Regions from separate parts of the Paenibacillus borealis genome, predicted to be linked through region 2. Evidence: a T-box and tRNA genes for the amino acid it is inferred to sense, from the RefSeq annotation. Region 2 holds a T-box; the other holds one or more tRNA genes.

Region 1 (3,422 bases), 2.6 Mb from region 2:
ATGTGATTATAGGAGACGGCAGCCTGATCAGGAATTTGGCAGATCAGAACCTGCTTGAGCCTCTGCAGCCGCTGATTGACCGTGACAGCTATGACATCAGCAACATGGCACCCACCATGCTGAATGGTGTCCGCGAGCTCGGCAGGGGCCACCTGTTTGCGCTGACACCTACCTTCAGTGCCAGTGTGGTTTACTACAATAAGGGGATTTTTGATGCTGCCGGAGTGGATTATCCCACAGACGGGATGACCTGGGATGAATTCTTCAAGCTTGCAGGTAAGGTGACGAAGACCTCCAAGCATCCGGATGAGCGGATATATGGCTTCTCAAGAAGCCGTTATGCCGGTGATCCGTTCGGGGATATGCTGGTATATCTTTCTCCCCTTCAGGCTGCTATGTACGATAACCAGGGCGGCGCTATGACGGTAAACAATGCACTATGGAGCAGAGGCTGGACTACCTTCAGCAATCTGATTCAGAAGCAGATTATCCCCGGCCCGGGTGATATTGAAGCCGCAGCCGCAGCAGCTGCCGGAGTTGCAGAGACTGAATTCAACCCGTTTCTGGGAGACTGGTTCCTGACAGGCAAAGCGGCAATGGTCATCGGGGAATACGGTTATATCAACGAGCTGGCCTCAGTAGACCGTAAGGCTATGCTGATTAAGAACATTAATTTCAGACATGTCGATTGGGGCATCGCTGCCGTACCTGCGTTTGCTGAGAAGCCGGGAGTGACTGTAGGCGCCGGACTGGATCAAATGCTGGCCATCAGCAGTACCGCGCAGAATGAAGAGGATGCCTGGGAGCTGATCAAATTCGTCAACAGCAACGAGGTAGCCAAAATAAAGGCGGCCAACCCTTATCAGCTCACCTCCCGGATGGATTTCAACCGTTCGCAGAAGGCCGGAGTGAGCCTTGAACCCTTTTACAATGTAAAGCCTGTGCCAGTGTCGGTGTCGGATTCTGATGTGAATAATCTGGCGTACAAGATGCCTAATATTTATCAGATTAATCTGGCCGGACAGATGCTGTTCAGCGAAGTCATTCAAGGCAAACGGACGGTAGCGAATGCCCTCAAGGCCTGGGAGCAGCAGGGCAACCATATGCTTAACGCGATGCGCAAAGATCCTACGGTCTTTTTCAATCTGGACAACGGCTGGCTGGAGCGAAGTGCGAAGAAGAAGTAGTGTCCGCATGTGGACGGGGGAAGCTAAGTGGGAAAATGTCATCTAATTATTGCGGAGTCTCTGTTTTGGAGGAGCTAGATGGAAAAACAGCACTTGTTTTCGCCCAAAATGGAGATTGATAAAGAAAGGTCAGAACTAGATGACGATAATCCACTTATCTTCGCCAAAACATAAGAGGCGATCAATTTAAGTGTAGAAAATCCAACTGTTCACGGTGGGAGGCTGACTCGGCCTGCGGAAGAGTGAACAAGGCAAACGGTGCAGAATTTGCCAACCGATCCGCAGGGTCTTTCTCCTGTTATTAATGAAAAACTGGGCATGCTAAAGATCAGGGCAGCCTACATTAATACGAAAAAGGAGAAGGGGCATTATGAATTGGATATACTTCGCGAAATTGTTCAGGACAAGATTTCAAGCGGGTTGTCTGGCCAAAAGACTCGAACAGGACGGCTGGATCTACGGCTATCATGATCCGCGTTTTGTGGAAATTTACCGTTCGCGCAAGGGCCGTTACGGTGTGCGTTTTCTGCCATAAACAAATTATCCAAATTCATCCTTGACTTTATCCATGCTTATATTGTATATTATCTATTGTCGCTGTTTGAATATGATTACTGACGCGGGGTGGAGCAGCCCGGTAGCTCGTCGGGCTCATAACCCGAAGGCCGCAGGTTCAAATCCTGCCCCCGCAACCAATTTTAATTTCATCAGACAGCACTTGTAAAATACGGATATCCTAGTCCGGGCCCTTAGCTCAGTTGGTTAGAGCGGTCGGCTCATAACCGATTGGTCACAGGTTCGAGTCCTGTAGGGCCCACTTCACTAAAACCCTTACTTTGTAAGGGTTTTTTGCTATATGTAGGCTCGTCGGAGAACCATATAATTACTTAGAAAATAAGCAATGAACTAAGCTTAATAGATTGCTTGTATCACAGGGGGATCACTTTTGGTGGTTATGGAACAGCATTACACGAGAAAATCTAAACAATTCGAAGCATTGGCGGGTAAGCGAAGAGCGCCAGCATTTGCTGTGGATAAGGGTACGCGAATAAGCAGCCTGGCACAGGAACAGCATCCAATGTTATTGATAATACCCGCCAGGCATAGTGCCTGACGGGTATTTTGTTTACTCGGATTGATCAAGTGAAATCGTTAAAACGCAGTCTCCGGACAAATGCAGTTATTATAAGGAATCAGTAAGTCCCTAACTAAAAATTATAGGCAAAAAGAATAGGAGAAAGACAATAAGTACGATAACGCTGCTGATTCTACTCATCAAGAGATAGGCATCGCTGGGTTCGGATTCACCCTGTACCATCCATCCATAACGCATATGCCAGCCCATTGCCGGGAAGAAAATATTCAGTATCGCAATCAGCATGAACAGAATAGCAAAGATAACCATATTTACCAACTCCTTTATTCCTTTTACGCAGAATGAGTATATGAAGTTGCATAGGTATGTCGTTTTCTAGCCCCCAAAATAGCTACGCCTGAGACACAAGAGAGAGGCAATGAAGGAATATAGCTTACGATCATCCTACCGGAAGGCAGCAGCAGAGTGGGCAAGTTATGCAGCATGGGTTTGAAGGGAATCAACAAAAAAATAGACCCAAATTAGGAATTTGGGTCAAACAGGGAGGGTTCAGTTGTCCTACTATAAAATACGATAATGAATAAATTTGGTGTGGACATTGGAATGGACTTAAGGGCGGAGCTACTGGGGTTAGCGCCCTTTTTTGCGTAAATAGGTTGTTAACTGGTTATAACTAGTTGTTCGTCCATGTCTAAATCTGATGAGATGCGTACACTAAACTATCTTAATAGGGAGGTGTACGTATTGAGTTGTCCAGACGATAAAAAATGTCACCATAAAAAAATCGTCACCATTGCTCCTTCGAAAAGAAAAAGAAAAGAACATTGCCGAAAAGTTATAAAAAAGGTTGTTAAAGTAACATGTCCACCACCTGAAGTAAATGTCACTACCCCGACAGTCATTGGTCCCACAGGTCCTCAAGGAGCACAGGGTGCTCAGGGCATACAAGGAATCCAAGGAATCCAAGGGGGACAGGGCCCGCAAGGAGCAGAAGGTCCTCCAGGACCCGCCGGCGGGCCTCCAGGACCCCAAGGACCCCAAGGTCAACCCGGGCCAGCGGGGGCGATAGGACCACAGGGTGTAGCGGGGCCCGTCGGTCCGCAAGGTGCGCAAGGAGTACCGGGCGCACAAGGGCTTGT
Region 2 (3,422 bases):
CAGCATCACACACACTCCAATGACTCCGCTCCACACTAATGACTTGCGCATAGTTGTCCTCCCTGTTCTTCTGGCTGTATACAGCTTTGACGAATCAGGGACTTCATAAACGAATCCTCACAGATTTACATTACCAACGATATGCACAAGATACATCATACCCCCAAGAAAACCTGCGAGCGCAAAATAAGCAATACCATACCTCCAGCGTGACGCGGCTGGCACATCATAATATTTATCATTATCAAACACTGTAAAGCTGATTTCACACTGCATCTTCAGCTGCAGCTTAGTATCTACATACAGCTGGTCGAGCTGTACGATCCGGACTTTGCTGATAATAGACTGTACAGGCATAGTCGTTGTACCGTAGTAGTCCAGATTATCCCAGCGGACACCGAGATATTGCTGGCGGTTCAAATCACTGTAGGTGGTAAACGGCAGCTCTCTTTTGTGCTCAGGTCCGGGAATCAGATAGCCTTGATCCTGCAAATCCTCAATGGGTATCAGGAAGCTCTTCAATACCGCATGCATCTGATTCTTCGTGCGCCGGCTGATATATTTCTTATACATGTCATAAGCAAATAACAGCCAGATAATGCCGAACAAAATGGATTTAAGATAAATGATCACCGCCAGTCCCCCAATCAGGCCCACCAGCCATAACCAGCGTGTAACCGCAGTGGCAATCCGTCCCCCATCCAGCGGGTGAATAGGCAGAAGATTGATCAGGTTAAGAAAGAATCCTACATAAGCCAATGAATACAGCAGCGGGCTGTGATAATAATAAGCTGCCCCGAATACCGCGGCTGCTCCTATGCTCCCCAGGATGGGGCCGCCGAAAGCTACATAGGCCTCCTCTCTGGCATCCAGAGGCTGTTTTTTCATCGTAATGAGTGCTCCCATAAAAGGAATAAACAGCGGTGCGCTCACCGGCAGTCCGATGCGTTTGGCTGCTATAACATGGCCGATCTCATGAACGAATAATAAGGCAACAAAGCCTGCTGCAAATCCCCATGGATAGATTAATGCATACGCCCAGATGGATACCGCCATAGAAATCAGCGGACCCGCTATCTTCCCCAGCTTAAGCAGAGACAGAATGGTTTTGCCCTTCAGCAGCAGAAGTACTCCCGCGCTTCCAAGCCATCCCATAATTCCTGAGCTTTTCTTTTCCTGCTTTTTTTCCGGCAAAAGTCTCATTCTCCTTTATCTCTATATCTGGTGTTGACATAAGCCTGCACCTGCATATATGATATCCAGTAATTAGGATAACCACAATAGCTATGAAGAGAAAGAGTACCTTGGCAATTCTTTCACAGAGAGCTCCGGCCGCTGAAAAGGAGCAAAGAAAACCCACGGGAATATGGTCTCAGAGCTGCGCATCGAAGCCCGCATCAGCGGGACGTAGGCTGCGCCGGAACCCGCATCCGTTACCATGCTAGGGTATACCCGCGTCTTCGCGGACGTACCTGAAGAGGTGGATGCCGCAAGGCATTGATGAATTTGGGTGGTAACACGTGAGCACAGGCTCTCGTCCCTTTGGGGATGAGAGTCTTTTTTGTGCGCTTAGAAACCTAAACATGTTATCCGAAACGGATTTTGTCCGAAGCCGTTTCAAGGAAACATCTGTCAACAAAACTTATAGGAGGGCAATGACATGACAAACATTTTTATCGGAGGGGCTTGGCCGTATGCCAATGGCTCCCTGCATCTGGGCAGGCTTGCAAGTCTTCTGCCGGGAGATATCCTGGCCCGCTATCACCGCGCCAAAGGTGACGCCGTGCTCTATGTCTCCGGCAGTGACTGCCACGGAACTCCCGTTGCTGTACAGGCGGCGCAGGAAGGTGTATCCCCTAGGGAATTAGCCAGCAGATATCATCAGGAGTTCGCAGATTGCTTCCGCACGCTGGGATTCACCTATGACTTGTACACCCGGACCGATCAGGAGCATCATCACAGCGTGGTGCAGGAGCTATTCCTTAAGCTTCTGGATAACGGCTATCTGTACCAGAAGTCAACGCTCCAATGCTACTGTGAGCAGGATCAGCGCTACTTGCCGGACCGCTATGTAGAGGGAATCTGCCCGGTCTGCGGACAGCAGGCCAGGGGCGACCAATGTGATTATTGCTCTACAATTCTCGACCCCGTTGACCTGCTGAAGCGTACCTGCAAAATCTGCGGAACCACGCCGGTGCTGCGCTTCACCCAGCATTATTATTTGTCACTGTCCAGCTTCCAGAGCGCACTCTCGGAATACGCGGATTCCGCGCGGGGCTGGAGAGACAATGCGGTGCGCTTAACCCGCAGATATCTGCAGGAAGGACTGCAGGACCGCGCCGCAACACGGGATCTGGATTGGGGTGTGGATGTTCCCGTAGACGGCTTCACGGACAAGAAAATCTATGTGTGGATTGAAGCTGTCAGCGGATACCTGTCTGCCAGCAAGCAGTGGGCTGCCGAGACCGGCAGCCGCTGGGAGGATTTCTGGCTGGTATCCACTGAGGAACATGACGCCGGAGCCCCTCCCATTACGGCCTATTATGTGCATGGGAAGGATAATGTACCTTTTCACAGCCTGATCTGGCCGGCTCTGCTGCTGGGTGCTGAAGACCTTCATCTGCCGGACCGCATCTTCTCCTGTGAATACATGACTCTTGAAGGGGAGAAATTCTCCACAAGCCGTAACTGGGCCGTTTGGGTGCCGGATATTCTCAGCCGCTACGATCCGGATTCCGTCCGGTATTTCCTGACGGCGAATGGTCCCGAGAAACGGGATGCCGACTTCTCCTGGAGAGAATTCATCTACAGCCATAACAGTGAGCTGCTGGGAGCGTTCGGCAATTTCGTCAACCGCAGTCTGGTATTCGTGAATAAGTCCTGGAATGGCGAGGTTCCTGAGGGTACACTGGATGCCGCATGGGCCGGCCGCATTAATACTCTGTACAGCGAGACCGGGAGACTGATTGAAGGAGGCAGCTTCAAAGAAGCGCTCGAGCATGTCTTCACCCATATCCGCCAGGCCAATAAATATTTCGACCAGCAGTTGCCGTGGCTGCAGATTAAGAATGATCCCGCCGCTTGTGCCAGCACGCTGTATACCTGTGTACAGATCATCGCTAATCTGTCCAACCTGCTGAACCCGTTCATTCCGTTCTCCTGCGGCAAGATTAGGGGCTTCCTGGCCCTTGAACAGCCTGTCTGGCAGCCGGTAACCATTCGGGCACATCAGCAGGTACAGGGGCTGGAATTATTGTTCGAACGGATTGATGTAGCGAAGATTGAGGAGGAGACCGGGCGGCTTAAGAGCCTGCAACGCTAAGGTGGCAAACTTCATCATCTCCTCGTCAGCTGGCTGATGAGGTGGACTGAGATTCCTCTATTCCTGCAAATCAGGCAGATTTCGCCGGTCAATCGGACTG

The links. The T-box of region 2 lies ahead of metG (methionine--tRNA ligase). A T-box ahead of a tRNA ligase gene usually reads a tRNA of that ligase, here a tRNA-Met.
Region 1: it has a tRNA-Met gene. The T-box ahead of metG (methionine--tRNA ligase) is inferred to sense a tRNA for this amino acid. The anticodon was not compared.

What each region holds. Positions count from the first base shown of each region.
Region 1 covers NZ_CP009285.1:6,108,176-6,111,597, reverse strand. Annotated here, with positions in the region: gene PBOR_RS25960 (extracellular solute-binding protein) at 1-1,187, shown strand, start outside; gene PBOR_RS37495 (hypothetical protein) at 1,558-1,722, shown strand; tRNA gene PBOR_RS25955 (tRNA-Met) at 1,806-1,882, shown strand; tRNA gene PBOR_RS25950 (tRNA-Ile) at 1,931-2,004, shown strand; gene PBOR_RS25945 (DUF6199 family natural product biosynthesis protein) at 2,392-2,592, opposite strand.
Region 2 covers NZ_CP009285.1:3,529,539-3,532,960, reverse strand. Annotated here, with positions in the region: gene PBOR_RS14705 (hypothetical protein) at 1-51, opposite strand, end outside; gene PBOR_RS14700 (site-2 protease family protein) at 118-1,203, opposite strand; T-box leader at 1,278-1,545, shown strand; gene metG (methionine--tRNA ligase) at 1,661-3,322, shown strand.